One region of the Enterobacter sp. FW301-JW81 genome, then DNA from elsewhere that is predicted to be linked to it. Evidence: predicted binding sites of a transcription regulator. Region 1 holds the regulator's gene; each other region holds the start of a gene.
What was found. The regulator LexA, encoded in region 1, represses DNA repair genes until DNA is damaged. The targets are predictions, from matches to a motif close to TNCTGTATGTACATACAGNA.

Region 1 (7,804 bases):
AAAAAAGCCAATCACAAAAAGTAGTTCCAGCATGGTGCTCTCCCACGAGTTCCCGAATAATGCAGTAAGCATTACAAAATTCATGCCAAAGCTAACATGCTGTTCTTAAAGCAAAACGCCCCGCGAGAATTCGCAGGGCGTGGTGAATTTGACGACTTTTTAGCGTAACTTATCGTTTATCCGCGACCAGATGCAGCGCGTGCTCCAGCACCTCAATATCGGCCCCGGCCTTGTGTGCGTTTTCGCTGAGATAGCGACGCCACTGGCGCGCCCCGGGGATCCCCTGGAACAGGCCGAGCATATGGCGTGTGATATGGCCGAGATACGTACCGTTACTCAACTCGCGTTCGATGTACGGGTACATCGCTCTCACCACCGCAACCGGATCGCTGTCTGCCCCTTCAACGCCAAAGATTTCGCGATCGACCGTCGCCAGAATGCCCGGGTTTTGGTACGCCTCGCGCCCGACCATGACGCCATCCATATGCGCCAGATGCGCGTTGGCCTCTTCCAGCGATTTGATGCCGCCGTTAATCGACATCGTCAGATGCGGGAAATCACGCTTCAGCTGGTACACGCGAGGGTAATCCAGCGGCGGAATTTCACGGTTCTCTTTCGGGCTCAGGCCAGAAAGCCAGGCTTTACGCGCGTGGATGATAAACATCTCGCATTCACCCTTGCCGGAAACCGTATTGATAAAATCGCACAGGAATTCGTAGCTGTCCTGGTCGTCAATGCCGATGCGGGTTTTAACCGTCACCGGAATGGAGACCACGTCGCGCATCGCCTTGATACAGTCCGCCACCAGCTGCGCGTTCCCCATCAGGCAAGCACCGAACATGCCGTTTTGCACGCGGTCGGACGGACAACCCACATTAAGGTTGATCTCGTCGTAGCCGCGCGCTTCTGCCAGCTTCGCACACTGCGCCAGCGCGGCCGGATCGCTGCCGCCCAGCTGCAGGGCAACCGGATGCTCTTCTTCGCTATAGGCCAGGTAGTCGCCCTTCCCGTGGATGATTGCGCCCGTGGTCACCATTTCGGTGTACAGCAGCGTGTGGCGGGAGAGCTGACGCAGGAAGTAGCGGCAGTGTCTGTCCGTCCAGTCGAGCATCGGCGCAATGGAAAAACGGTGTGCGGGAAAAGCAGTCTGTAATTCTGACGACATGGCGAAGTTTTAAGCATCTGGTGGAAAAGGGGCGCTACTATAGCACAAAGAAAAGCCGGAGGCGCAGCGCCTCCGGTGGACTTTAGAACGTCATGCTCAGTTGAGCCCCTGCGCCCCAGGTTTCGTCTTCGCCGTACAGCCCCATCAGGTCAACGTGAACGGTGCTAAACGGCGCGAAACCGACACCGCCGGTAAAGACATTGCTGTCGTTACCCTTCACGTCCGCGCGATAACCCGCACGCACGGCCAGCCAGCTCAGCGGCGTAACCTCGGCACCGACGCCAACGTACTGTGAGTTATCTTCGCTCTTGAAGCCTTTGGTTTCCGTCAGATCGCCATCGGCAGTCAGCGTCACCAGATCGTTGTGCCAGGCGGCCCCGGCGGTCACCAGCGGACGGATCTGGTAGGTATCTTTATAGCTCACCACTTCCCCGGTACGCCCGTTGCGGATACGGATATCTTTGGTGTCGATATCACGCGACATCAGGTTTTGTCCGCTCACGCCAACCGTCCAGTTTTCGCCGAAATCAGCCGCAATACCGGCATCAACGTTAAAGCCCGTATCGTCTGTACGGTAGCGGCTATCGTTCCACTTATTACTGTCGTAATCGTAGATTGAGGTGGTGTAGTTATAGACCCAGGTTTTTTGCAGTTTTGGCGTCACGCCCACGGATACCGGGACACCGCCGAGATCGAACTGGCGCGCAACGGCAACGCCGTAGTCGGACACAATTGCCGCCCGGCCAGAAGCCGTAGAGTTGAGGTTTTTGGTGATTTGATCCGTGCCGTTCAGGGCAGCATCCAGCGCGACACCGGCCGCTACCGCATCGCTTTTTTGAATACCGCGCAGATAATCAATGTCCTGTTGATCGATAGACGAGCTTACCCGACCATGGGCGTAGCCTTTCGCCATAAAGGCCACGGAGAGCACGTCGTTAGGGATACTCACTGCAATGCCAGCCCCTGCCGTCGCGCGTGCGGTTTTGCCCTTGAGATAGTCCAGCTCGTCGGCAAGATCTTTTGCCGCGCCCTGGAACTGGTTAATAGAACCCAGCGGATTGGTGATAATTTCAATCGGCGTAAGATTATCCACCACGTCTTTATAGTGGTTAATTTTGTCGTTGATATTATCAATCTCATCCTGAAGATTGTCTTTATCTGTGATCTGCGCGCCGACCGAAGGCAAGATAACCGTCACATCATCGTCCGGTTTTGCCTTTGCCAGCAGCGCGGGGTTGATTAACGCCCCACTGCCATAGCTGCCAGAGGCAACGCCAGTGCCACCCATTGCGTCGCTACGTGATTCTGTCCAGGTATTGGCTGCTCCCGCCTGATTTGCCATAAACAAGGAGACAGCGATACTCACCACCGAAAATTTAAAATTTTTTTTCACAGGATGCCCGTTATAGTCTGTTATGAAATAACCCCTGTCTGTTATCACCCAAACAGGAACGAACTATTGCTGTGAATAAGTAGTAAAAGACCCGCTATTTCTTTCCCTAAGTAAAATTCCCTTACGGCCTGTTATATTTTGTGACGGCCCTCAATATTTATAGAAGAGGAAATTATTTTTTCCCAGGTTTTCCATCGTGCGGTCCAAAAAACTGTGGAGGATGGTCGACCCAGCGATCTTCACGCGTGGCGGCATACACGGGGTTGAGCGGGTAGTAGATGCGGTTGTGCTTCTTGTTGGCCTCGCCAACGACCAGTAGCCGAACCTCTTCATCCGTGTTGTTGATAAAGGTATGGCAGATACCGGTTCCGGCGGGGAACCCCACGCTGTCGCCCGGTTCAAGCTTCCACAAATAGCCATTAATCCAGGCCTCCGGGTAGCCTTCGAGCACGTAGATAAACTCTTCTTCGTCGCTTTCCGCATGGGGATAAGACGTCCTGCGTCCCGGCGGCAACCGTTCATGATGAATGCCAATGCGCCCGAGCCCGAGCCTGCGAGCCAGCGGTGCACCGATAGAAAACAGCTCATCACTCCCTGGATAGGTCGAATCATCCGCACCTTCAACGTCGCGCCAGTGCCGAATACAGTCAGGTCTTTTCATTGTTTATTTCCCGGTTTGCGATGGGTCAGGTATAGCACAGACTGGCGGATCTCGGTGTTTTTACCAGAACATGATAAAGTGAGGGTTTTCCGTCCTATAACATCCGGGGTGCTACATGGATAAGTCCACAAAAGAGCTGTTAGCGCAGGCCGAAAAGCTGTGCGCGCAACGCAATGTGCGCCTGACTCCGCAGCGCCTTGAAGTATTACGTCTGATGAGCCTGCAGCAGGGTGCAATCAGCGCCTACGATCTGCTCGACCTGCTCCGCGAAAGCGAGCCGCAGGCGAAACCGCCGACGGTCTACCGCGCGCTGGATTTCCTGCTGGAACAAGGATTCGTGCATAAAGTAGAGTCCACAAACAGCTATGTGCTGTGCCATCTGTTCGATCAGCCAACGCATACATCGGCGATGTTTATCTGTGACCGCTGTGGGGTTGTGAAAGAAGAAGGCGCGGAAGGCGTGGAAGACATTATGCATTCGCTGGCCGCTAAAATGGGCTTTGCCCTGCGTCATAACGTGATTGAAGCGCACGGGCTGTGTTCAGCGTGCGTTGAAGTGGAAGCCTGTCGTCATCAGGACGCGTGCCAGCATGACCACTCTATACTCGTGAAGAAAAAGCCGCGTTAGCGACAAAAGAAAAGGCGGCTTAGAGCCGCCTCGTGGGTTATTCAGCGTTACCAGCGGTAGTCGTTACGGGTTTCCCAGTCTTTGACTTCGTTTTCCGCCTGATCTTTCGCGTAGCCGTAACGTTCCTGAATTTTACCGACAAGCTGATCGCGTTTACCTTCAATGACGGTCATATCGTCATCAGTCAGCTTACCCCACTGTTCTTTCGCTTTACCTTTGAACTGCTTCCAGTTGCCGCCGATTTCGTCTTTATTCATCATCGTGTCCTCTTAGTTAAGCGTCGGGTCGTAACGTCCGTTACGTTCTTTTCTGCTGGACGTGATAATTATTGTAGTTAAGGATTCGGCTGTTGGTTTCATATTCGGAATCTTTAACCGTCACGATATATCGTGACGCGAGGGGAACCAGGTATTGTCCCGCCAGTGGCGCCGCCAGATAAAAGCCAGCGATAACCCCCGCAGCGAGAGGAAGACGGCAAGGGCCAGCCATAAACCGTGGTTGCCAAGCCACGGTAGCGTCAACAGCGTCAGGCCAAATCCGGCCGCCGCGACAGCCATGCTGTTACGCATTTCGGCTCCGCGCGTCGCACCGATAAACATGCCGTCCAGGAGATAACACCAGACGCCGACCACCGGTAAAATCACCTGCCAGATAAGGTAATGGCCCGCCAGCTCGCGCAGTGAAGAAAGAGAGGTGAGTAACGCCACAATCTGCTCGCCAAAACAGGCATAAACCAGACCAAACGCCAGCGCGACCAGTCCCGACTGACGGCAGGCTGCCCGCCAGACATCCTGTAGCTGCCCGCTTTCGCGCGCGCCATACGCCTGCCCAGAATGCGCTTCAACCGCATAGGCAAAGCCGTCCAGCGCGTAGGCGGTAAAGGTCAGAAGCGTCATCAATACCGCGTTGACCGCGACGATTTCGGGCCCCAGCCGGGCCCCGAAAACCGTCAGCGCGCCGAAACAGAGCTGAAGAAGCAGCGAGCGCAGCATGATGTCACGGTTGAGCGCCAGCAGCTTACGGATATTCCCGCGCCAGGCGGTTTTAAGCAGCGCAAGGGAGATCCCGCGCATCGCCAGAACGCGCCAGACCATCCACAAACCAATAATAAAGGTTCCGTATTCTGCAATCGCGGTCGCCAGTGCCGCACCCTGCACGTTCATATGCAGACCCATCACCAGCCAGATATCCAGCACGATGTTGAGAAGGTTACCCACTACCAGCAAAATCACCGGTGCACGGGCGTACTGTACGCCCAGGAGCCAGCCCAGCAGAACCAGGTTAGCCAGCGAGGCGGGCGCGCTGAGCCAGCGGATTTCAAGAAAACGTCGCGCCTGCTCCAGTACCGCTTCGCTGCCGCCAACGATATGAAGCGCAAGGTCAATCAGGGGAGCGCGCAGTAAAACGATTAACGCCCCCGCGCCAAGCGCAAGTATCAGCGGCTGCACCAGCGCGCGAGCCAGACGCAGCGGATCTTTTGCGCCATAAGCCTGTGCGGTCAGTCCGGTGGTGCTCATGCGCAAAAAGAGCAGCAGCATAAACAGGAAGCTGGTTGCCGTCGCGCCAATCGCCACGCCGCCAAGATAAACAGGCGAATCAAGATGACCAATAACGGCAGTATCGACCAGACCCAGCAAGGGCACGGTGATATTGGAGAAAATCATTGGCAGAGCAAGACGCCACAATGCCTTATCGGATGCCGTCAGCAGTGACATGAAAAATACCGGGAGCAGAAAATGAATCAGGCTACAGCGGAGCCGTAGCCTGTCAGGAAGAGATTAAAGCCATTCACCGTTGCGAATAACCCCAACCGCCAGTCCTTCGATAGAGAAGTTATGTTCACGGAGATCCACCACAATCGGGGAGAACTCGTTGTTTTCAGGCAACAGCTGGACGGTGTTACCCTGCTTTTTAAGGCGCTTGACGGTGACTTCGTCATCGATGCGTGCGACCACGACCTGGCCGTTGCGCACATCCTGCGTTTTGTGAACCGCAAGCAGATCGCCGTCAAGAATACCGATGTCTTTCATTGACATACCGCTTACGCGCAGCAGGAAATCAGCGCTCGGTTTGAACATGGCTGGATCGACCTGATAGTGGCCTTCAATATGCTGCTGTGCCAGTAAAGGCTCACCCGCAGCAACGCGCCCCACCAGCGGAATGCCCGTCTCTTCTTCCACCAGCAGGCGGATACCACGTGACGCGCCCGAAACAATCTCAATCACGCCCTTACGTGCCAGCGCTTTCAGGTGTTCTTCGGCAGCATTCGGAGAACGGAAGCCCAGACGCTGCGCGATTTCCGCACGCGTGGGTGGCATACCCGTCTGGCCGATATGATCCCGGATGAGATCAAACACCTCTTGCTGCCTGGTCGTTAACGCTTTCATTCCGCCCCCTGGGTGTATATACAGTTATGCTGTGAGTATATACAGTCAAAGGCGATTTTGGAACCAAAAACTGCACAAAAAACCAGGGACTTAATTATTCCTCGAGGCTCATCGGAAATGTGACCAAAGCAGCGTGACCCAGGTGATAACGGCAGTAATAATTGACAGCAGCACGGCAGCAGAGCCCATGTCTTTTGCCCGGCCAGCGAGTTCGTGGAAATCAGAGCCGATACGGTCAACAACAGCCTCAATAGCGCTATTAAGAATTTCCACTATCATCACCAGAAGCACGGAGCCGATCAGAAGTACGCGTGTTATTGCATCAACATCAAGGAAACAGGCGATAATCACCGCGATGATAGCGGCGACGCCCTCCTGGCGAAAAGCGGCTTCATTGATCCACGCGGCGCGGAAACCTTTCCAGGAATAGCCGGCGGCTTTGATGATTCGAGTTAACCCAGTGGTATTATTGGCCATTAAAAGAACCTTTTATTGGAAATAGCGTCAGTAACTATAGCTGTAGCGCGTTTCGCTGCCGCTTGAAGTATGACGGGTAACAACAGAAATTTTGCGCGCTTTCTGTTATCCTTGCGCCGCAATTGCATTATTAACCAGAGGCTTTACATCGTTTATGTCCGGCTGGCCACGAATTTACTACAAATTACTTAATTTACCATTAAGCATCCTGGTAAAAAGCAAGTCTATCCCAGCAGAACCCGCGCTGGAATTGGGGCTCGATACGTCGCGTCCTATTATGTACGTTTTGCCTTATAACTCGAAGGCAGACTTACTGACGCTTCGCGCCCAGTGTCTGGCGCATGACCTACCTGACCCGCTTGAACCGCTGGAAGTTGACGGCACCCTGCTGCCGCGCTACGTGTTCATTCATGGCGGACCTCGCGTGTTTACCTATTACACGCCAAAAGAAGAGTCCATCAAGCTGTTCCATGACTATCTCGACCTGCACCGCAGCAATCCTGACCTGGATGTGCAGATGGTGCCGGTATCGGTGATGTTTGGTCGCCGTCCGGGCCGTGAAAAAGGTGAAGAGAATCCACCGCTGCGCATGCTTAACGGCATCCAGAAATTCTTCGCGGTCTCCTGGCTGGGACGCGACAGCTTTGTGCGCTTCTCGCCTTCCGTTTCGCTGCGTCGAATGGCGGACGAGCACGGCACCGACAAGATCATCGCGCAAAAACTGGCGCGCGTGGCGCGTATGCACTTCGCCCGTCAGCGCCTGGCTGCCGTAGGGCCACGCCTCCCGGCGCGTCAGGATCTGTTCAACAAGCTGCTGGCTTCCAAAGCGATTGCCCGCGCCGTAGAAGACGAAGCGCGCAGCAAGAAAATTTCGCATGAGAAAGCCCAGCAGAACGCCATTGCGCTGATGGAAGAGATTGCAGCGAACTTCTCTTACGAGATGATCCGCCTTTCCGATCGTATTCTCGGCTTTACCTGGAACCGCCTCTACCAGGGCATCAACGTTCATAACGCCGAGCGCGTACGTCAGCTGGCGCACGATGGCCATGAAATTGTCTATGTTCCCTGCCACCGCAGCCACATGGACTACCTG
Region 2 (7,804 bases), on a different contig from region 1:
GAGCTGAATCCGGAGAGCAAAAACGCCTTGATGAACACGGGCGGGACCCTGCTGAACATTCTTTGGCTGATTTTCTTCGGCTGGTGGCTGTGCATCATGCATATTTTTGCGGGTATTGCGCAGTGCATCACGATTATTGGCATTCCGGTGGGGATCGCGAACTTTAAGATCGCCGCTATCGCTCTTTGGCCCGTCGGGCGCAGGGTTGTTCCGGTAGAAGTGGCTCAGGCGGCGCGTGAAGCAAACGCGCGTCGTCGTTTTCAGTAAATAAGGACTGGCCGCGTTTATGCTAAGCCCACTGCTTCGCCGTTATACCTGGAATAGCACCTGGCTTTATAACGTCAGGATATTTATCGCGCTTTGCGGCACGGTTGCCCTGCCCTGGTGGCTGAATGATGTCAAACTCACCATTCCGCTTACGCTGGGGGTGGTGGCCGGGGCGCTTGCGGACCTGGACGATCGTCTGGCCGGGCGCTTACGTAACCTGATCATTACGCTCATCTGCTTTTTTATTGCGTCAGCTTCCGTTGAGCTGCTTTTCCCGTGGCCCTGGCTGTTTGCCCTGGGTCTTACGCTCTCAACCAGCGGGTTTATTTTGCTGGGCGGCCTTGGGCAGCGCTATGCCACCATCGCGTTTGGCGCATTGCTGATCGCCATCTACACCATGCTGGGCGTGTCCCTTTACGACCAGTGGTACCAGCAGCCGGTTCTGCTGTTGCTGGGCGCCATCTGGTATAACCTGCTGACGTTAACCGGTCATCTTATCTTCCCGGTTCGCCCCCTGCAGGATAACCTTGCCCGCAGCTTTGAGCAGCTAGCCCACTATCTGGAACTGAAGTCCCGGCTGTTCGACCCGGATATCGAAGAGGAAAGCCAGGCGCCGCTCTACGATCTGGCGCTGGCAAACGGTCAACTGGTCGCCACCCTTAACCAGACAAAAGCCTCTCTGCTTACCCGTCTGCGCGGCGATCGCGGTCAGCGCGGAACGCGACGGACCCTACACTACTATTTTGCCGCGCAGGACATTCATGAACGCGCCAGCTCCTCACACGTTCAGTATGCCGCCCTGCGCGAGAAGTTCCGCTACAGCGACGTGATGTTCCGCTTCCAGCGCCTGCTGTCCATGCAGTCCCAGGCATGCCAGCAGCTCTCGCGCTCCATTCTGCTGCGCACGCCCTATCAGCATGACCCGCGCTTTGAACGCGTATTTAGCCATCTTGATGCGGCACTCGACCGCGTTCAGGCCAGCGGAACGTCGCCGGAGAACATCAAAGCACTTGGGTTTCTGCTCAATAACCTGCGGGCGATTGATGCTCAGCTGGCGACCATTGAGTCCGAGCAGGCAATGGCGCTTCCGGGCAGCGAGGTGGACAATCAGCTTGCTGATGACAGCGTGCACAGCGTTAGCGATATGTGGCTACGGCTGAGCCGCAACTTTACGCCGGAGTCGGCTCTTTTTCGTCACGCGGTGAGAATGTCACTGGTGCTGTGCGTGGGTTATGCCTTTATTCAGATAACCGGGCTGCATCACGGCTACTGGATCCTGTTGACCAGCCTGTTCGTCTGCCAGCCGAACTATAACGCTACGCGGCATCGTCTTGCGCTGCGTATTATCGGCACGCTGGTCGGCGTCGCGATTGGGCTACCTGTGCTCTATTTCGTGCCCTCCATTGAAGGCCAGCTGATTCTGATCGTGATCACCGGCGTGCTGTTCTTCGCGTTTCGCAACGTGCAGTATGCGCATGCCACCATGTTCATCACGCTGCTGGTGCTGCTCTGCTTTAACCTGCTGGGTGAAGGGTTTGAGGTCGCCCTGCCCCGCGTGATCGATACCCTGATTGGCTGCGCTATTGCCTGGGCTGCGGTCAGCTTTATCTGGCCGGACTGGCGTTTTCGTAATTTGCCGCGCGTGGTAGAGAGGGCGATGAACGCCAACTGTCGCTACCTTGACGCCATCCTTGAGCAGTATCATCAGGGCCGCGATAACCGTCTTGCATACCGCATAGCACGTCGCGATGCGCACAACAGCGACGCAGAACTGGCCTCTGTTGTCTCTAATATGTCAACGGAGCCTCGCGCCACGGCAGAGATTCGTGAGACCGCTTTCCGCCTGCTTTGCCTGAACCATACCTTCACCAGCTATATTTCGACGCTGGGTGCCCACCGTGAGAAACTCACCAACCCCGGTATCCTTAACCTGCTGGATGACGCCGTCTGCTATGTCGATGACGCGCTTCATCACCGACCAGCCGATGAACCACGCGTTCAGCAGGCTCTGGATGAACTGGCTCAACGCATTGCGCATCTGGACCCGGGAAACGACAGCAAAGCGCCGCTGGTTCTGCAGCAAATAGGCCTGCTCATCGCTTTGCTGCCTGAAATTTGCCGGCTGCAACAGCAAATCGCTACCTGGAAGAGTGATTATCCTGCGGCTCAGGCAGCCCATTAAACCACTCCGTCAGCTCCCGGCGAATGCCTGCCGGGAGCGCCGCCTCATGCAGCCCTTCAATAGCCCCTTCAAGTGCGAAGAGCACTTTAATACTGAGCGCTTTATTTTTAGCCCGCATTTTCAGCCAGCTTGCCCTGGCACCCAGCGTCCGGAGTGTTTCTTCATTGGTAATGCCTGCTTCAAAAAGCAAGACTTCAAGCTGAAACGTCAGGTTCGGCAGATCCTTAAGCCGGTTTCGTTGATGGCGCAGGTAGCGCTCTTTTCTTGCTGCACTGAGCGCGAACGAGGAGAGCTGGAGCAGTCGCTCCCTGTCCTGCCATAATCCGTCATCCACGCGATAGTAATTGAGCAGCACCGGACGGCCTCGCTTCATCAGCGTCAAAAAAGAGGCAGCACTTTTTACACAGTACTTCGCACTCTCCTCGCAGGCGCGAAGATAAAGCTCGCCATCTGACACCATGGCAAAAACTGCATCATCCACCGCCAGGGTGTAGCCGCCAAACAGCGCCCGATGATGAATTTCGCCCAGCGGAGAGAGGTATTCTTGTGATTTATAAATCCGTTCATAAGATATCTTTTTCATGATATTTCCTTTTAAAATCATTCACTAACAACGAAATTTCTTACTAGCGGATCCGTTAGCAGGAAAATAGGCAACTTATCGCCGTTGAGCAAGATGATTTTTCGACGGGCATCAAGATTGAATGAATTTTGCGAGTCGCTTTCCGAAAATGAGGTTGATCTTTATGCATACAGGGGTTACTGTATATCCATACAGTAACTACAGGGCTGGAATGAATATGCACACTTCAGGCTATGCAAATCGCGCAATCTCTCTCTCTTCTGCCGCAGGCAATGTCGCGCAGAATTCCGTCGAGCGTGTTTCCACAGGGCTTATCAGTGAAGTGGTTTATCGTGAAGACCAGCCCCTGTTGACGCAACTTCTGCTGTTGCCGTTATTACAACAGCTCGGTCAGCAATCGCGCTGGCAGCTTTGGCTCACGCCTCAGCAAAAGCTGAGCCGTGAGTGGGTTCAGTCCGCCGGCCTGCCGCTGACGAAGGTCATGCAAATTAATCAACTCTCGCCTTGCGACACCGTTGAGTCGATGATCCGCGCTTTACGCACCGGAAATTACAGCGTGGTGATTGGATGGTTATCAGAAGAACTGACGGAAGAGGAACATTTCCGTCTGACTGAAGCGGCCGAAGAAGGGAGTGCGATCGGGTTTATTATGCGTCCGGTTCGATCGAATTCTTACGGCAGAGGACAACTTTCTGGGCTAAAAATTCACTCAAATTTGTATCATTGAGTGAAATTAAGATTTTTCCTGGAATTTTTTTTGACCTCAGGATGCGGTTTTAGTTCCCGGCCTTAAAATTGCGGCAAGGCTTGTCTGGTGCGGTTCTCCTTAATTTTATTGCACAAAATTCGTTCACGAAATGTTAAATAATAGGTATACGGAACTTTTTTTTTCATATGCCTGACGGACTTCACACTTGTAAGTTTTCAGCTACGTTGTAGACTTTACATCGCCAGGGGTGCTCGGCCTAAGCCGAAGATATCGGTAGATTTATATTTGACCACGCCCCCCGGTGAAGGATTTAACCGTGATTCTCTCTTGAGACTTTCATGGCGAATTTTGGATGATAACGAGGCGCAAAAAATGAAAAAGACAGCTATCGCGATTGCAGTGGCACTGGCTGGCTTCGCTACCGTAGCGCAGGCCGCTCCGAAAGATAATACCTGGTATGCAGGTGGTAAACTGGGCTGGTCTCAGTTCCACGACACCGGCTGGTACAACAGCAGCCTGAACAATGATGGCCCTACTCACGAGAGCCAGCTTGGTGCAGGTGCGTTCGGTGGCTATCAGGTTAACCCGTATGTTGGTTTTGAAATGGGTTACGACTGGTTAGGTCGTATGCCATACAAAGGCGACACCGTAAACGGCGCTTTTAAAGCACAGGGCGTTCAGCTGACCGCTAAACTGGGTTACCCAGTAACTGACGATCTGGACGTGTACACCCGTCTGGGCGGCATGGTATGGCGCGCTGACTCCAGCAACAGCATCGCTGGCGACGACCATGACACCGGTGTTTCCCCAGTATTCGCTGGTGGCGTTGAGTGGGCTATGACCCGTGACATCGCTACCCGTCTGGAATACCAGTGGGTTAACAACATCGGCGACGGCAACACCGTTGGTGTTCGTCCAGACAACGGCATGCTGAGCGTAGGTGTTTCCTACCGTTTCGGCCAGCAGGAAGATGCAGCACCAGTTGTTGCTCCAGCGCCGGCTCCAGCTCCAGAAGTACAGACCAAGCACTTCACTCTGAAGTCTGACGTTCTGTTCAACTTCAACAAAGCTACTCTGAAACCAGAAGGCCAGCAGGCACTGGATCAGCTGTACACCCAGCTGAGCAACCTGGATCCTAAAGACGGTTCTGTAGTGGTTCTGGGCTTCACCGACCGTATCGGTTCTGACGCTTACAACCAGAAACTGTCTGAGAAACGTGCTCAGTCTGTTGTTGATTACCTGATCTCTAAAGGTATCCCAGCTAACAAGATCTCCCCACGTGGTATGGGCGAATCTAACCCAGTTACTGGCAACACCTGTGACAACGTGAAAGCTCGCGCTGCACTGATCGACTGCCTGGCTCCAGATCGTCGCGTAGAGATCGAAGTTAAAGGCATCAAAGACGTTGTAACTCAGCCAGCGGCATAAGTTATCGTCTTATAAAAAAACCCCGCAATGCGGGGTTTTTTATTGTCTGAAGAAAATAAAAATCTACTTTTTACCCAACAGAGCCTGAAGATCGTTCTTCAGTGTCGACATCTGGTTGGCGTACTTCTCTTTATGTTCGGCGTCCTCAATCAACTGCACGATAGTTTCGGACAGCGTTTTGCCACGGCGTTGCGCCAGTCCCGCCAGGCGTTGCCAGACAACGAACTCCAGATCGATTGATTTTTTGCGCGTGTGCTGATGCTCAGCGTTAAAATGCCGTTTGCGTCGCGCGCGGATAGTTTGCTTCATCCGGTTTAACAGCGCAGGATTAATGTGTTTTTCAATCCAGCCGTTAACCTGTACCGGTTCATTTTCGAGGGTCAGCAAAATATCCACGGCCTCTTGCGCAGCGCTGGCTTCGATGTAGCAGGTGATCAGCTCCCCTTCACGGTGCTTTTTGACCAGGTACTTCCATTTCCAGCCGCTTTCGAGATTTTCCAGTTGTTGATATTTCATTGCGATCTCAGTGTTACCACGTAACTCTGTTCAGAATATCAGTTTTTTAGCAATCTGCTGAAAAGAAATCATATCCTGTGAGTGAATGCAGCCAATCCCCCTCTCGAAATCCCCAATCCTGCTTGGGTAGAGCCCCCCGCTTACGGTATACTCCACGCTTTTACATCTGACTAAAAAACATCAACTTTGACCATTACGAAACTTGCATGGCGTGACCTTGTTCCGGATACCGAAAGTTATCAGGAACTGTTTGCACAGCCAGATCTCGCAAAAGAAAACGAATTCATCCTTAGCGATACGCAGCCACGTTTGCACTATGCGCTGGAGCAGGTGTTAAGCCCGTGGGCAACAGCGCCCTTCATGCTGCTCAAAGCCCCGGAAGAAGCGGAATACCTGACGCTGCTTGGGGATGCCGTGCGCCAGCTGCAGCCGGAATCGAACGCAGTCTTTGGCGGCCAATATCGTATCGCGGGACATGATGTCACTTTCGAACCATCCGCTCAGGCTGATGGCCGTTTTGCCGCTAAGGGCGAGGTGATTACCGCTAACTGGGTCGAGGCTGAACAACTCTTTGGTTGCCTGCGCCAGTTTAACGGCGAACTGTCGCTGCAGCCGGGGCTGGTACATCGCGCAAATGGCGGTGTCCTCATCATTTCATTGCGCACCCTGCTCTCGCAGCCGCTGCTGTGGATGCGTCTGAAAACCATCGTGCACCAGCAGCGCTTCGACTGGGTCGGCTACGATGAGTCACGTCCTCTGCCTGTCTCTGTTCCGTCTATGCCGATGTCGCTGACCGTCGTGCTGACGGGCGACCGCGAATCTCTGGCGGACTTCCAGGAAATGGAGCCAGAGCTGGCTGAGCAGGCGGTGTATAGCGAATACGAAGACAACATCCAGATTGCCGATGCCGACGATATGGCGCAGTGGTGCCAGTGGGTGATGGCCGTTGCTGAACGTTTTGCATTGCCAACGCCAGCGGCTGACGCGTGGCCGGGCTTGATTCGCGAAGCGGTGCGCTATACCGGTGACCAGGAAACGCTGCCACTCTGCCCGCTCTGGATTGGCAAACAGCTGCGTGAAGTGGGTGTTATCAGCGGTAACGGTGCTTTCAGCGGAGAACAGCTCACCCAGATGCTGGCTCAGCGAGAGTGGCGAGAAGGCTATCTTGCTGACCGTATGCAGGATGAAATTCTGCTGGAACAGATTCTGGTAGAAACCGAAGGCGAACGCGTTGGGCAGATCAACGCCCTGTCGGTGATTGAATTTCCTGGCCATCCGCGCGCGTTTGGTGAGCCTTCCCGTATCAGCTGTGTTGTGCATATTGGCGATGGTGAATTCACCGATATCGAACGGAAAGCCGAGCTGGGCGGAAACATTCATGCGAAAGGCATGATGATCATGCAGGCGTTTTTGATGTCAGAGCTGCAGCTCGAGCAACAGATCCCCTTCTCCGCCTCGCTGACGTTTGAGCAGTCCTACAGCGAAGTGGATGGCGATAGCGCCTCTATGGCAGAGCTGTGCGCCTTAATCAGCGCCCTGGCGGAAGTGCCGATCAATCAGAACATCGCCATCACCGGTTCGGTGGATCAATTCGGTCGTGCTCAGCCGGTAGGTGGCCTCAACGAAAAAATTGAAGGTTTCTTCTCCATCTGTCAGCAGCGCGGTTTAAACGGCAAGCAGGGTGTGATCATTCCTGCTCCCAACGCACGCCATTTAAGCCTCAGCCAGGATATTCTGGATGCCGTTGAACAGGAGCAATTCGCTATCTGGGCCATCGAAGGAATTGAGGATGCACTACCCTTACTGACAAACCTGGTATGGGATGGCGAAGGGCAGACCACCCTGATGCAGACTATCCAGGAGCGAATTGCTCAGGCGACGCAGCAGGATGCTCGTCATCGTTATCCATGGCCGTTACGCTGGTTGGGCTGGTTCAGTTCGAACTGATCGGACTTGTTCAGCGTACACGTGTTAGCTATCCTGCGTCCTTCACTAAAATAAGGCTTATTGAGAACATGGTAGATAAACGCGAATCCTATACAAAAGAAGATCTTCTTGCCTCTGGTCGCGGTGAACTGTTTGGCGCTAATGGCCCGCAGTTACCGGCCCCGAACATGCT
Region 3 (7,804 bases), on a different contig from region 1:
GGCGACAGAGGCCGCCGTCAGCGCTTCCATCTCCACGCCGGTTTTCCCGGTTAAGCGGCAGAGCGATTCAATGCGCACGCGGCTGTGCTCCGGCTGCGCCTGAAGATTTACTTCCACTTTACTCAGCATCAGCGGGTGGCACAGCGGGATGAGATCCCAGGTGCGCTTGGCGGCCTGAATACCCGCGATGCGCGCGGTAGCAAACACGTCACCCTTGTGGTGACTGCCGTCGATAATCATCGCCAGGGTTTCCGGCAGCATGGTGACGAACGCTTCGGCGCGCGCCTCGCGCACCGTTTCCGCTTTGGCGGAGACATCCACCATATGCGCTTCGCCAGCGGCGTTAATGTGGGTCAGTGGTGACATAGCTTATTTCTTTAAATGGGGATGGAAATTACACGGACGGGTTCGGGCATCCAGCTGCGGGGCAATAATATTGTCCCATGCGGTGCGGCAGGCCTTCGTCGAGCCGGGCATGGCGAAAATCAGGGTGTTGTTTGCCACACCGGCCACCGCGCGCGACTGCAGCGTGGAGGTACCAATCTCTTCAAAGGAGAGCATACGGAACACTTCGCCGAAGCCTTCCACTTCGCGATCGAACAGCGGGAGCAGCGCTTCGGGCGCCTGGTCGCCTGCGGTAAAGCCGGTGCCGCCGGTAATCAACACGACCTGCACCTCATCACCGGCGATCCACTGCGAAACCTGCGCGCGAATGGCATAGCGGTTTTCTTTGACGATCGCTTTATCGACAACCTGATGCCCCGCGTCATGGGCCGCCTCGCGCAGCCAGTGGCCGGAGGTGTCATCCTCTTCGCCACGGCGGTCGGAAACGGTAAGAATGGCAATACGTGTCGGGATAAATTCCGCGCTGACCTGACTCATCTTATGATTCCCTCTTAAGCCTGATTACCCGCCAATGTAAGACAGGTTTTGAGTAATGCCGGTGTTGCCCTGATGCAGGAAGTGGGTCTGTTTTTTGTGCGTCAGAGCCTCTGAGATACGCGCTTCAAGGGCGCTCTGCTGGGCATCATCTTCCAGCAGATCGCGCAGCTCGACGCCGCCGTCGCCAAACAGGCATAAATGCAGCTTGCCCACGGAGGAGACGCGAAGACGGTTACAGCTGGCGCAGAAGTCTTTCTCATAGGGCATGATCAGCCCAATTTCCCCGTCATAGTCCGGGTGGCAGAAGACCTGCGCTGGGCCGTCGCTGCGCTGGCGGATCTGATGGATCCAGCCGCGCTTCAGCAGCTCGTCGCGCAGCACCATGCCGGAGATATGATGGCGGCGGAACAGCTCGCTCCCCTCGCCCGTCTCCATCAGCTCAATAAAGCGCAGTTGAATGGGGCGAGATTTGATCCACGCCAGGAAGGTGTCCAGCTGATGGTGGTTGACGTCGCGCATCAGCACCGTGTTGACTTTGACCTTCTCGAATCCGGCGCTAAACGCCGCGTCGATGCCGTCCATCACCTGGCGGAATTTATCCTGACCGGTAATGGCGTGAAACTGGCGGGCATCCAGGCTGTCCACGCTGACGTTGATGGCGGTCAGGCCGGCATCACGCCAGGCGACCACGTCGCGGGCCATACGGTATCCGTTGGTGGTTACCGCAATCTGACGAATGCGTTCGTTTTCACGCACGGCGGCAATGATGTCGGGAAAATCGCGACGCAGCGAAGGTTTTCCGCCGGTCAGACGCACTTTTTCGGTGCCGAGCTCAGAGAAGGCGCGCGTGACGCGGCGCACTTCATCCACGGAGAGAAAGCCGTTATTGGTGACGCTGCCCGGTTTGTAGCCGTCGGGCAGGCAGTAGGTGCAACGGAAGTTGCACACGTCGGTAATCGACAGACGTAAGTAATAAAACTTACGCGCGAAAGCATCAGTAAGTTGTGAAGCCATGTACACCTTTCCAGATATGGGAGGCACAGTCATTTCTTTCTGTACCCTGGTGGCATATTCGCCACGGCCAGAGCGCCATATCTTTCGACACAGGCACAAAGGCTAGAGTGTATGTTTTCAAATTTGAAAACGTGGTTATGGCGATAGTAGCGCGTAAATCAACTCTTCGCTATTCTCGCTTAACGCTATATAAACAACTACATAACGACATAATTGTGTATTTTCACTACAGAATACGCAAAAACAGCATCTTCGCATTGATATGCGTCATTTTGCGTCCGGTGAGGCATCGTCTTTTAGGGGTAGTTAGGGTAGTGTTACGCACATTGAACGTGATAAGGAATGTGTATGCGCAATCGCACTTTTGCGGATCTTGACCGTGTGGTCGCACTCGGCGGAGGCCACGGTCTGGGCCGGGTGATGTCCTCTTTGTCTTCACTCGGCTCAAGGCTGACAGGGATCGTGACCACAACGGATAACGGCGGCTCTACGGGGCGCATCCGACGTGCAGAAGGGGGGATCGCCTGGGGCGATATGCGCAACTGTCTGAACCAGCTGATTACCGAACCTAGCGTTGCATCTGCAATGTTTGAGTACCGTTTCGGCGGTAACGGCGAACTTTCCGGGCATAACCTCGGAAATTTAATGCTTAAAGCTCTGGATCACCTGAGCGTGCGCCCGCTGGAAGCCATCAATTTGATACGAAATCTGCTGAAAGTGGATGCGTTCCTTATCCCGATGTCTGAGCAGCCGGTCGATCTGATGGCCATCGACGCGGAAGGTCATGAAGTTTACGGCGAGGTGAATATCGATCAGCTCATTCTGCCGCCGAAAGAGCTGATGACCTACCCAAGCGTTCCCGCCACGCGCGAAGCGGTTGAGGCCATTGCTGAAGCGGATGTGATCCTGATCGGTCCGGGCAGTTTTTACACCAGCCTGATGCCTATTTTGCTGGTGAAAGAGCTGGCCCAGGCGCTGCGCCGCACCCCTGCCCCGATGGTCTACATCGGTAACCTGGGGCGCGAACTGAGCCCGGCCGCCGCAAGCCTGTCGCTGGCGGACAAGCTGAGCCTGATGGAGCAGTACGTCGGGAAGAAAATTATCGACGGCGTGGTGGTGGGGCCGAAAGTCGGCGTGTCCGGGATTGGGGATCGTCTGGTGGTGCAGGAGCCGCTGGAGGCCAGCGATATTAAATATCGCCATGACCGCCATCTGCTGCGCGAAGCGCTGGAGAAGGCGATTCAGGCGCTGGGTTAACAACCCCCGGTGGCGCTGCGCTTACCGGGGCTACAGGGGGCACTTAACCCTTAGGCCCGGTAAGCGCAGCGCCACCGGGCAAGAAGCTACGATGCTGCAATAAACAGATCCCGCAGCTGATGAAGCTGGTCGCGGATCTGCGCCGCCTCTTCGAACTCCAGGTTCTGCGCGTGCTGCATCATCTGCCCTTCCAGCTCGTGGATCTTCTGCTGCAGCGCTTTCGGCGTCAGCACGACGGTATCTTCTTCCACCACTGAACGCGCCTTGCCGCGGCCTTTCGCTTTGGTTTTGGCAATGTTCTGACCCAGCGCCAGAATATCGACCACCTTCTTGTTCAGCCCCTGCGGAGTAATGCCGTGCTCTTCATTGTAGCGCTGCTGCTTCTCGCGACGGCGCTCCGTTTCGCCAATCGCTTTCGCCATCGACGGGGTGATTTTGTCACCGTACAGAATCGCTTTGCCGTTGACGTTACGCGCGGCGCGGCCAATAGTCTGGATCAGAGAGCGCTCAGAACGCAGGAAGCCCTCTTTATCCGCATCCAGGATCGCCACCAGCGAGACTTCCGGCATATCCAGACCTTCTCGCAGCAGGTTGATCCCCACCAGCACGTCAAACTCGCCCAGACGCAGGTCGCGGATAATCTCCATTCGCTCCACGGTATCGATATCCGAGTGCAGATAACGCACCTTCTCGCCGTGCTCTTCGAGGTACTCGGTCAGGTCTTCCGCCATGCGCTTGGTGAGCGTGGTTACCAGCACGCGCTCGTTGATGGCGGAACGGGCACGGATCTCGGAGAGCAGATCGTCCACCTGCGTCGCCACGGGACGCACCTCGATAATCGGGTCCAGCAGCCCGGTCGGACGCACCACCTGGTCAACCACGTCCTCGCCGGATTTCTCCAGCTCGTAGTTCCCCGGCGTTGCCGACACGTAGATGGTCTGCGGGGCCAGCGCCTCGAATTCTTCAAACTTCATCGGGCGGTTATCCAGCGCCGACGGCAGGCGGAAGCCGTACTCCACCAGCGTCTCTTTACGCGCGCGGTCACCGCGATACATCCCGCCAATCTGCGGGATAGTGACGTGGGATTCATCGATCACCAGCAAACCGTCTGCCGGAAGATAGTCAAACAGCGTCGGCGGTGGCTCGCCCGGCCCGCGGCCGGAGAGGAAACGGGAGTAGTTTTCGATGCCGGAGCAGTAGCCCAGCTCGTTCATCATCTCCAGATCAAACTGGGTACGCTGGCTCAGGCGCTGCTCTTCCAGCAGCTTGTTGTTGGCCAGCAGCACCTTACGGCGCTCGGCCAGCTCCACTTTGATCTCTTCCATCGCCTGCACGATACGCTCGCGCGGCGTCACGTAGTGCGTTTTCGGGTAGATGGTGAAGCGCTGGATCACCGACTCAATGTGTCCCGTCAGCGGGTCGAACAGCGAGAGGCGCTCGACCTCTTCGTCAAACAGCTCAACGCGCAGCGCCATATCGTCCGATTCCGCCGGGAAGATGTCGATCACTTCACCGCGCACGCGGAACGTCCCGCGCTGGAACGCCTGGTCGTTACGGGTGTACTGCAGCTCCGCCAGACGGCGCAAAATCGCCCGCTGGTCGATGATCATCCCCTGCGTCAGGTGCAGCATCATCTTCAGATACAGATCCGGGTCGCCCAGACCGTAGATAGCGGAAACCGACGCCACAACGACCACATCGCGACGCTCAAGCAGCGCCTTCGTGGCTGAAAGACGCATCTGCTCAATGTGCTCGTTTACCGAAGCATCTTTCTCAATGAAGGTGTCAGAGCTCGGCACATAGGCTTCGGGCTGGTAGTAATCGTAGTAGGAGACGAAATACTCCACCGCGTTGTCCGGGAAGAACTCTTTCATCTCGCCGTAAAGCTGCGCGGCCAGGGTTTTGTTGGGTGCCAGCACCATCGTGGGGCGCTGCAGGTCAGCGATGACGTTGGCGATGGTAAACGTTTTGCCGGAACCGGTTACCCCCAGCAGCGTCTGGTGTGCCAGCCCATCTTCCAGCCCCTCTTCCAGACGGCGGATGGCCTCGGGCTGATCCCCCGAAGGACGGAAAGCAGAATTCAATTTGAACGGTTTACTCATGGGCGACAACCTGATGACGTTATAAGCGGCAGGTGAGTAATTTTACTCGTTGTGGCCAGGAATGCCAGTAAAAAACACTGGATGAAAAACCAGTAGCATGTCACGATATTTAGAGTAGCGCCTGAATGATTAGCGCGATAGCGGCCAAAATTTGGACTGTGACAACATAAAACACCAGTCAGATCAGGTTATCCCCAGAACTTTTTCTTTTTTAACATTTGTCAAGCCAGGTAATGATAGTTTTATGGCAACGGGTGACACTTTCATGACGGGAATTGCTTTTATCTAACCAGTTAAATTATAAACGATATTTTCTAAAGCCGCGTTTCGCGCCAATTTGGGCGAAAGCCGCGTCGCCTCTCGCTTATCGCGTGTTTTCTAACTCTAATGCACATGGTTATCCACAGGAATAGTGGATAACTGCTTCCAGCCCATGCAGACAGGCGCTCGGCAAATTCCCGGATTTTCCCACGAAGCGGCAGGAAAAAATTTTTATAGCTATTTTTTGATGATTAACAGTTGAGTCATTCATAACCAACCGATGAGATATTGCTCACATTTTCATCATTTCTGACCCTGCACCACAACTCACCACCGCCGGCACCGTCGATGTGCAATCCCTCTGGTTTTACACTGCTCTCCTGTTACTTATTCCTAAAAAAGACGCTTTTTTAGTCACTTTGCGCTTTCTGGCAGGGGTTTTGCACAATCCAGAACGTGCCTCACCTACACACATTTTTAAGGAGAGAAAGATGTTGAGTCTGCGTGCAGTGAACCAATTTTACGGAAGCCAACATACGCTATGGAACGTGGATTTAGATTTTCCGCAAGGGATGTGTACAGGCGTCGTTGGCCTGCCGGGAATGGGGAAAACCACCCTCATGAATTGCATTGCCGGGAAAGTGCCCGTCGAAAGCGGCACCATCATCTGGCATGAGGCGGGCGCGCCGCCGCGTGATTTGCTAAGCCAGGTGCCAGAACAGCGTTCAGGGCCGGGGATAGGCTATGTCCCGCAGGACAGGCGGATCTTCTCCCAGCTGACGATTGAGGAGAATTTGCATATCGCCATGCGGGCGATGGGCAAGCCCGACCCGGAAGCGAAAAGTGAGGTGTATGACCTGTTCCCGGAACTCTACGCGCTGCGTCAGACCCGGGGCAACGCCCTTTCGCCAGACGACCAGTACCAGCTGGCCCTGGCCAACGCGCTGGTAAACCGTCCGCGGATGCTGATTCTGGACGAGCCCCTGCACGGCGCAGGCCACGGTTTCGCGCATAAGCTGGGACAGCTGCTGGTGCGCTTAAACCGAGAGCTGGGGATGACGGTGCTGCTGGCTGAACAGCAACTGTCGTTTATTCGCCGGGTGGCGGATCGTTTTTGCATGCTTTATCGCGGGCGTAACGTGGCCCAGGGCCACGTTAACGAACTGGACGATGAGCTTATTGCCCACTGGATGTCGCTGGAAGCAAGGCGCTGAGGTCAAGATAGCGCCCGGTTTCGGCACGTTCGGCATCCTCCGCAAGCCACGGGATCTCCCCGAGGAATGGGGCGGGAAGCACCCGCTTGAGCGTTGCCAGGTACTCCTGATGCCGCTTGCCGGGGGCAACCACGTCGTTGGCTATCCAGCCCGCCAGGCGCAGTCCTGCCTGCGAAACGGCCTGGGCGGTCAACATAGCATGGTTGATACAGCCGAGCTTCACCCCTACGACCAGAATGACCGGGAGCTGCTCGCGTTGCACCCAGTCAGCAAACGTCTGCTCCTGCGAGAGCGGCGTAAACCAGCCGCCTGCGCCCTCCACCAGCACCCAGTCCGCCTGGCGTTCCAGCGCGCGTAATCCGGCCGAGAGCACGGTGAAATCAATCGGACGACCTTCGTCGGCGCTGATGATATGCGGCGACGTCGGCTCGGCAAAGGTGTACGGATTCACCGCTGAATAGGCGAGCTCAAGCGTGCTGTTCCGCTGGAGCGCCAGCGCGTCGGTGTTGCGCAACCCTTCCGCCGTCATCTCGCTGCCGGAAGCAACCGGCTTATACCCGGCGGTGTTTTTCCCAAGCTTTCGCGCCGCCTGAAGCAGCGCGGCGCTGGCAACCGTTTTACCCACTTCCGTATCCGTTCCGGTGACAAAATAGCGTTCAGCCACGTTCGATAACCCCATGAAAAAGTTGATAAGAGAGCGGGAAATGTCCCCGCGCCTGCGGCCAGGCCTGCTCCAGACGCTGCAGTTGACCCCGGGTGAGCGGTTTTTTCTCGCGTCCGGTATGCAGATGCGTGGCGCCAATCCCCTTCAGCGAGCGCATGGCGCTGAGCGCGTCGCTGAAATTGAGGGTGATGGTCTGCATCGCGCTGCGATAGCGCCGGCCTGCCAGCGCCTGCGTGACCCGCTCGTGTGATAAAAACCGGTTGGCGTGCGGCTGGCGATCTACCGCCCTCCAGGCCTGATTCAGCTCCGGTAACGAGCTTTCCAGCAGAGTGGTAAACGCCACGCTCCCGCCCGGACGCGCCACGCGGTAAAGCTCGCTTAAGGCCTGCGGCAGGCTGCTGCACCACTGC
Region 4 (7,804 bases), on a different contig from region 1:
GGAGTGTCAGTTCAACCGCTTTGTTGACGTGTTTGGTCAGGCGCCGACGCACATCGACAGCCATCACCACGTGCATATGATCCCGGCGATTTTCCCGATTGTCGCAGCGTTTGCCCGGCGCAAGGGCGTCGCGATGCGCGTGGATCGCGAGGTGCGCGGCTTGCCGGACGTCACTGTTGCCACAACGCAGGGGTTCAGCAGCGCGTTTTATGGCGAGGAGATCGACGAAGCGCTGTTCCTGAAGGTGCTGGATTATTCCGCTGCCCGCGGTGAAACGTCGGTGGAAGTGATGGCGCACCCGGCGTTTGTCGATCATACCGTGCGTAAGAGTGCCTACTGCTGGCCGCGTCTGGCGGAGCTGGACGTGCTGACGTCGGCTTCGCTGAAATACGCGATTGCCGAGCGCGGGTATCGGTTGGGGACGTTCAGGGATCTTTAAGACAAAGCCCGGTGGCGGCTTCGCCTTACCGGGCCTACAAAACCAGTCGAAATGTAGGCCGGGGAAGCGCAAGCGCCACCCGGCTTTTTTTACGCCGGTATCTGGTCAATCTTGCTGCTGCGCGACCACACCCTGTGCGCGGCAAGCAGATCAAACAGCTTCGTCATAAACGCGTCGTCAACGTTATCGCCTTCAACAATGCCGTCCTCACCTTGCTCGGACACCTTCAGCTGCGCTTTAAACTGTCGCGCATCGCCGGACAGCGCGATCGGCTTAAGGTGCTTATAGGCTTCCAGCAGGTAATAAACGGCATCACCGTTGTTCAGCAGGCTGGCAATATCCCCGCACGGCACAATCACCGCATCGACGGTTAGCGACGGCGCACCGGCAAAGGTCGCTGCCACCGGCAGCACGGAGCCGTCATCGGCGGTCACTTCACCCATGCGCGAATAGAGCAGTTTGGCGTGCACGCCCTGGGTTTTCAGCGCCTGCATGATCCCCAGCACGTCGCTGGCGCGGGTTTTGTCGTTCAGCAGGATGGCGACCACGCGGCCTTTAATCGAGCCGCCCGGCACCGCATACAGGCTCAGCGACGGATCTTTCTTCACGCCGTTAACCTCTTTTGGCGGCGCCAGGTTGCGCTGCTCGTCGGTCAGGGTGATGCCCAGGTTATCCGCCACGCTCTGGGCAAGCTGAATATCAATATGCGCTAGCTGATCGACCACACGCTCGCGGATGTAGGTGCGCACCACTTTGCTGAGCTCAAAGCTGAAGCCGCCGATAATGTGCTGCTGCTCAATCGGCGTCTGGCTGTTCCAGAACAGGCGCGGGTGGGCGTAATACTCGCCGAACGACGGGCTGCGCTCGCGAATTTTGTTGCCGTCGATACGCTCCTGATACGATTCGAATCCACCGCGTTTCGGCGCGGGAGGGGTTTCACGCGGCCAGTTATCGTTGATGGAGTTCGGTTCATAGTTGGCCGGGTTGGTATCAATATCCTGACGGTGCATCCCGTCGCGCTGGAAATTGTGGTACGGGCAGGTTGGCCGGTTAATCGGAATTTCGTGGAAGTTCGGCCCGCCAAGGCGGCTGATCTGGGTATCGGTATATGAGAACAAACGTCCCTGTAACAGCGGGTCGTTGGTGAAGTCCAGCCCCGGCACGATATGCCCCGGATGGAACGCGGCCTGCTCGTTTTCGGCAAAGAAGTTATCCGGGTTGCGGTTGAGCACCATTTTACCCACCAGTTGAACCGGGACCAGCTCTTCCGGGATCAGCTTGGTTGGGTCAAGGAGATCGAAATCGAACTTAAATTCGTCCTCCTCCGGAATGAGCTGCAGGCCCAGTTCATACTCCGGGAAGTCACCCGCTTCAATGGACTCCCACAGCTCGCGGCGATGGAAATCCGGATCGCGCCCGGTCAGCTTCTGCGCCTCATCCCACACCAGGGAGGCTTTACCCGCAACCGGCTTCCAGTGGAAACGGACAAACGTGGCTTTTCCCTCGGCGTTGATCAGACGGAAGGTATGAATACCGAATCCCTCCATCGTGCGATAACTGCGCGGAATACCCCGGTCTGACATCGCCCACATCACGTTGTGCAAGGTTTCAGGCTGCAGGGAGACATAGTCCCAGAAGGTGTCGTGCGCGCTTTGGCCCTGCGGTATGGCCCAGTGGGGCTCAGGTTTTACCGCATGGACAAAGTCAGGAAATTTATGCGCATCCTGAATGAAAAACACCGGGGTGTTGTTGCCGACCAGATCGAAAATACCCTCTTCGGTATAAAACTTGGTGGCAAAGCCGCGGATATCGCGCACCGTGTCGGCCGACCCCGCGCCACCCTGCACGGTGGAGAAGCGCACGAACACCGGGGTGATCTTATCCGGGTCGGAGAGGAAATCCGCTTTGGTGATCGCTTTCAGGCTCTTATAAGGCTGGAAGTAGCCGTGCGCAGCGGAACCGCGCGCGTGGACGATGCGTTCCGGTATCCGTTCGTGGTCAAAATGGGTGATTTTTTCCCGCAGAATAAAGTCTTCCAGCAGGGTTGGCCCGCGCGTCCCGGCGCGCAGGGAGTTCTGGTCATCGGCGATGCGTACGCCCTGATTGGTTGTCAGCGCAAAACCTTCGCCACCTTTCCGGTGTGGCTCAAGCGATTTCAGCTTCTCGTTCCCGGTGTCCGGGGATTTCATACTGCCCGGTGCGGTAGGCTGTTCGCCTGGGGCAGAAGGGCCAGGGGAGGGGCGGTGAGAGCCGTCAGAAGGGGCGAGAGAGTCCATGCCCGGTTGAGATTCTTCAGTGCCATGAATGGGTGACTGATGTGTTTTATCTTTGTTCGACATTGCACGATTCTCCTTGATTCATTGCTAAAAACCCTATTAAGGATAGAACAATGTCGTGAAATGGCTCGCGAACTAAGAGTTTTCACATGCCGCCATTAACGAAAGGAGCCTTCTCGCCCACGCGGGGCGCGACGGAAGGTAGCAGAATCGGCTATCATAGAATTTTCCTGCTTCAAGAATTTGCTTTAGTGAACCCGTCGCTTATGAAACCTCTTCGTCAACAAAACCGCCAGGTTATTAGCTATGTGCCCCGCGTTGAGCCCGCGCCGCCTGACCATGCCCTGAAAGTGGAGGGGTACCGTGATGTCTGGCAACTGAGGGGTAAATACGTGGCCTTTGTGCTGATCGGCGAACATTTCCGTCGCTCTCCCACGTTTACGGTGCCGGAGTCAGCGCAGCGGTGGGCGATGCAGATCCGCCAGGATGAAGAGGTTGAAGAATAACAGCCATAAAAAAACCGCCATCAGGCGGTTTTTTTATTTCAACAGTAATTAACGGTGCGCCAGCTCGGCGTCGTCTTCACTGTCCAGAATCGCTTTGTCGGTCTGCTTCAGCCACTGGCTGGTTAGCGTACCGGCGGTCATGGAGCCGCTGACGTTCAGCGCGGTACGGCCCATGTCGATCAGTGGTTCAACGGAGATCAGCAGGGCGACCAGCGTGACCGGCAGACCCAGCGCAGGCAGAACAATCAGCGCGGCGAAGGTTGCACCGCCGCCAACGCCCGCAACGCCTGCGGAACTCACGGTAACAATCCCGACCAGCGTAGCGATCCACACCGGATCCAGCGGGTTGATACCCACCGTCGGGGCAACCATCACCGCCAGCATGGCCGGGTAAAGACCCGCACAGCCGTTCTGACCAATAGTCGCACCGAAGGAGGCGGAGAAGCTGGCGATGGATTCAGGCACGCCCAGACGACGGGTTTGCGCTTCAACGTTCAGCGGAATAGACGCGGCGCTGGAGCGGCTGGTGAAGGCAAAGGTCAGCACCGGCCAGACTTTACGGAAGTACTTCAGCGGGCTGACGCCGTTCACGCCCAGCAGGATACCGTGCACCACGAACATAATGCCCAGACCCAGATAAGAGGCGATGACGAAGCTACCCAGCTTAATGATGTCCTGCAGGTTAGAGCCGGCAACCACTTTGGTCATCAGCGCCAGAACGCCGTAGGGGGTTAACTGCATCACCAGACGAACCAGCTTCATCACCCAGCTTTGCAGGGTATCAATAGCAACCAGCACGCGCTCACCTTTTGGCGCGTCGTCTTTCAGCAGCTTCAGCGCCGCCACGCCGAGGAACGCGGCGAAAATGACCACGCTGATGATGGAGGTTGGGCTCGCGCCGGTCAGGTCAGCAAACGGGTTCTTCGGAATGAAGGAGAGCACCATCTGCGGCACGGTCAGGTCAGCCACTTTACCCACGTAGTTGGTTTGAATCGCGGTCAGACGCGCCGTTTCAGCGCTACCCTGAACCAGACCTTCGGCGGTCAGGCCAAACAGGTTGGTCACCAGCACACCCACCAGCGCGGCAATCAGCGTGGTAAACAGCAGGGTACCAATGGTCAGGAAGCTGATCTTGCCCAACTGGGTTGCGTTATGCAGGCGCGCAACGGCGCTCAGAATAGAGGCGAATACCAGCGGCATAACGATCATCTGCAGCAGCTGGACATAGCCGTTACCGACAATGTTGAACCACTGAATAGAATCTTTCAGAACTGGATTATCGGAGCCATAAATCGCCTGTAGTGCCAGACCAAATACGACACCCATGGCCAGACCAACCAGCACCTTTTTCGCCAGGCTCCACTGTTTGTGGCGCGCCTGCGCGAGAAGCAATAGCAATACAACGAACACAACGACGTTCGCGATGAGTGGAAAATTCATCCCCGTTCTCCTGATTTATTATCGGGTCGGTTTTTACCGATCCTGTTGGCGGAAGGTTAGCAGAAGTGTGATGTAGCGCTTATATCCAAATGGAATGGTTTATGACAAACGGAATGATTTTGTTGGTTTACTGTTCAATCTGGTGATGAATAAAGCGATTGAACTGAAATTGCAGCGAATTAATCATTTGGGAAGACCAGCGGACTGCACTGTTTTCGGGCAATGTTTGCGGCATCCAGACCGCGTAAGCAAACAGCGCCATGCACAGGGCGCGCTCTAGCTGGTTACCTTTCTGCGGGGTAAGGATGGGAAAACGAAAGCGCCAGCGGCAGGGCCACAGCAGCGGCACGCCCGCAGGCGTAAGCATATCGGCGAGGATATGGCTTAAATAACCCAGCACCATCCCCTGAATGGCATCGGCAGGGACAATCCAGCTTTCGGGCACTTTTAAATAGAAAAGCGTCAGCAGGCCAAACACGGCCAGCAGGCTGTGCGTAAACCCCCGGTGGCCGAACGCGCGGGCGATGGGTTTCGACACCCATTTCAGGCGCTGCCCGAGGAAGGATTTCGGGTGGTCAATATCGGGCAGCAGACAGGTCAGTACGGCGGAAGGGACAATATGCCACCAGTCCCCCTGCGCCAGCACGGGAGTGAGTTCAGCGTTTTTGGCAAATACTGCGCACGCAATTGAAAAAAGCAGGTGGCCTTCCGCCGTCATGATAAAACCCACGAAACTGTCAATTCATACAGTATAGGGTTTTTATACAGTAGGCGGAAGAGGTGACGGTGTAACTGTTTGTCACAAACCGGCGGGAAGCGTTAACCGCCCTGCAGGTGCCGTGCGGTGAGCTCTGTCAGTGAAGTGAGCTTCACATCGGCAAGGGCAAACCGGGGGTCGTGGCGGCCTTCTTCAGCGGGCACCACAATGGAGCGCATCCGCGCGGCCTTCGACGCCACCATACCATTAACGGAATCTTCCAGCGCAACGCAGTTGAGGGGATCAAGTCCCAGCTTAGCGGCACAGTCCAGATAAACCTGCGGGTGTGGTTTGCTGTAAGGCAGCTTTTCAGCGGACGCCAGGGCGTCGAAGCTGTCACGCAGCTCAAACATGGTGAGCACTTTTTCCAGCATATGCAGCGGTGAAGCCGATGCCAGACCGACCTTCAGCCCCTGAGCTTTACACAGCGCGACGGCGTCACGCACGCCGGGCAGCAGCGGCCTGTTCTCTTCGACCAGCGAAATGGCGCGGCTGATTATGCGTGCGGTCACTTCATCGCGATCGGGTCCAATCCACGGCTGTTGGGCAAACCACAGATCAACCACCATATCGATGCGTAGCCCCAGCGTATCAGGGAGTTCATTACGGCGGTTGATATCAACGCCAAGGCTAGCCATGACGTCCAGTTCGGCGCGATCCCACAACGGTTCGGAATCGATCAGTAATCCATCCATGTCAAAAATTGCGGCAAGTATTTGGCGCGGTGTCGACATCACAACGTCTCCTTATCCAGGGTGTTCGACAGACGATAAGTGCTAAGCACACTCTGCAATTTAGCATATTGCTTTTAAAGAGCGGGCGAAATTGATGACCAGCAGGTAGACTTAGGCACAAATAACGCGTCTTTATGAAGAGGAACTGATGACGTATCAACAAGCTGGACGCATCGCGGTCTTAAAACGTATTGCGGGTTGGGTGATTTTTATTCCCGCCGTCATTTCTACGCTGATTTCCGTGCTCAAATTTATGTACGATCACAGCGAAAAACAGCCGGGTATCAATGCGGTAATGCTTGATTTCGCTCATGTCATGATTGAGATGATGCGTTTTAATACGCCATTTTTGAATGTCTTCTGGTTCAACTCGCCCACTCCGGATTTTCAGCATCAGCTGAATATCGGCTTCTGGATAATCTACGCCCTGATCTTCGTCGCCCTGGCCCTGCAGGCCTCTGGCGCGCGAATGAGCCGCCAGACGCGCTTTTTACGCGAAGGCGTTGAGGACCAGCTTATTCTGGAGCAGGCCAAAGGCCCGGAAGGGATGAGTCGGGAGCAGATTGAATCCCGCATTGTTGTTCCGCGTCATACCATTTTCCTGCAGATTTTCCCGCTCTATATCCTTCCCGTGCTCATCATTGTGGCGGGGTATTTCTTCTTCTCACTGCTCGGCTTTCTGTAACCGATAAGGGTGGCGGTAAGGCCACCCGTTATCTTCTCAGGCGGCAAGCATGCGTTCGAGCGCGCGCTGTGCGTTAACGAGGTGTTCACCACCAAAAAGAATGGCACGGTTCATCAGCGTATAAAGCTGATACACAGGCTGACGATCGAGAAAACCGGGCGGCAGAGGGGAAACAGACTGGTACCCGTCGTAAATTTGCGGCGGCTGTTCAGGGTGCAGCGGCAGCATGGCAAGATCGCACTCTCTGTCACCCCAGTAGCAGGCCGGGTCGAAGATGTAGGGGCCGTTGGGACCCAGCGCGCAGTTATCGGACCACAAATCCCCGTGAAGCAGAGACGCCTGAGGCTGGTGGGATGCCAGACGCTGTTGAACGTGCTCAACGATGGCATCGATATTGCCAAATTCCAGCCCTTTCTCAGCGGCCAGCTCAAGCTGCCAGCCAATGCGCTGCTCGGCAAAAAACGTCGACCAGCGGCGCTGCCAGGCGTTGGGCTGGGGCGTGGTGGAGAGGTCGTTGTCAAAATCGAGGCCAAACTGCGGCTGGTCGCTCCATTGATGCAGGCGCGCGAGCTGTTGACCAAGAATGAAAGCATTGTGGGCATCCAGCGGACGGGCAGGGAGATATTCCATGACCAGGAAACTGTAGTCGCGGTCGCTACCCACGGCCAGGACCTGCGGGACGGTCACCGTTTTACTGCGCGACAATAGCTCCAGCTGATCGGCTTCGGCGGTAAATATCGGGAGCAGCTCTCGCTCGTCGCATTTAACGAAAAGATCGCGTCCTGCGTAGCGTAAATGCCACGCGGCATGGATCTCTCCGCCTGGCAGTTCGTTACGCAGTTCGATTTCACCTTCACCCAGTTGCTCACTTAAAAGATGACTGATAGCCTGCCACATGTTGTCTCTCCCATGTTGTCTGCCAGATCATAAAGTTAGCGCATAATTGCGGTAAAAAAATACGAACTAA

Region 2: sulA (SOS-induced cell division inhibitor SulA) is a predicted target of LexA. The motif match lies at 3,210-3,229, and genes of this name have one in related genera.
Region 3: uvrB (excinuclease ABC subunit UvrB) is a predicted target of LexA. The motif match lies at 5,410-5,429, and genes of this name have one in related genera.
Region 4: AC3WOK_RS02530 (metal-dependent hydrolase) is a predicted target of LexA. The motif match lies at 5,394-5,413, and genes of this name have one in related genera.

Annotation. Positions count from the first base shown of each region.
Region 1 covers NZ_JBYTBA010000009.1:63,348-71,151, forward strand. Annotated here, with positions in the region: gene pspG (envelope stress response protein PspG) at 1-33, opposite strand, end outside; gene dusA (tRNA dihydrouridine(20/20a) synthase DusA) at 170-1,165, opposite strand; gene AC3WOK_RS21980 (conjugal transfer protein TraF) at 1,248-2,558, opposite strand; gene AC3WOK_RS21985 (cupin domain-containing protein) at 2,731-3,219, opposite strand; gene zur (zinc uptake transcriptional repressor Zur) at 3,335-3,847, shown strand; gene AC3WOK_RS21995 (CsbD family protein) at 3,895-4,104, opposite strand; gene dinF (MATE family efflux transporter DinF) at 4,225-5,562, opposite strand; gene lexA (transcriptional repressor LexA) at 5,626-6,234, opposite strand; gene AC3WOK_RS22010 (diacylglycerol kinase) at 6,343-6,711, opposite strand; gene plsB (glycerol-3-phosphate 1-O-acyltransferase PlsB) at 6,866-7,804, shown strand, end outside.
Region 2 covers NZ_JBYTBA010000001.1:267,503-275,306, reverse strand. Annotated here, with positions in the region: gene AC3WOK_RS01200 (YccF domain-containing protein) at 1-267, shown strand, start outside; gene yccS (YccS family putative transporter) at 287-2,449, shown strand; gene AC3WOK_RS01190 (TfoX/Sxy family DNA transformation protein) at 2,406-3,032, opposite strand; gene sulA (SOS-induced cell division inhibitor SulA) at 3,250-3,759, shown strand; gene ompA (porin OmpA) at 4,114-5,169, shown strand; gene matP (macrodomain Ter protein MatP) at 5,233-5,685, opposite strand; gene AC3WOK_RS01170 (AAA family ATPase) at 5,872-7,632, shown strand; gene fabA (3-hydroxyacyl-[acyl-carrier-protein] dehydratase FabA) at 7,701-7,804, shown strand, end outside.
Region 3 covers NZ_JBYTBA010000001.1:29,970-37,773, reverse strand. Annotated here, with positions in the region: gene moaC (cyclic pyranopterin monophosphate synthase MoaC) at 1-366, opposite strand, end outside; gene moaB (molybdenum cofactor biosynthesis protein B) at 370-882, opposite strand; gene moaA (GTP 3',8-cyclase MoaA) at 907-1,896, opposite strand; molybdenum cofactor riboswitch at 1,884-2,018, opposite strand; gene yvcK (uridine diphosphate-N-acetylglucosamine-binding protein YvcK) at 2,245-3,153, shown strand; gene uvrB (excinuclease ABC subunit UvrB) at 3,240-5,255, opposite strand; gene AC3WOK_RS00155 (ABC transporter ATP-binding protein) at 6,008-6,730, shown strand; gene bioD (dethiobiotin synthase) at 6,693-7,394, opposite strand; gene bioC (malonyl-ACP O-methyltransferase BioC) at 7,387-7,804, opposite strand, start outside.
Region 4 covers NZ_JBYTBA010000001.1:531,278-539,081, forward strand. Annotated here, with positions in the region: gene chbG (chitin disaccharide deacetylase) at 1-439, shown strand, start outside; gene katE (catalase HPII) at 529-2,778, opposite strand; gene cedA (cell division activator CedA) at 2,946-3,221, shown strand; gene tcyP (cystine/sulfocysteine:cation symporter) at 3,270-4,661, opposite strand; gene AC3WOK_RS02530 (metal-dependent hydrolase) at 4,789-5,379, opposite strand; gene hxpB (hexitol phosphatase HxpB) at 5,481-6,152, opposite strand; gene AC3WOK_RS02540 (YniB family protein) at 6,301-6,837, shown strand; gene AC3WOK_RS02545 (fructosamine kinase family protein) at 6,874-7,734, opposite strand.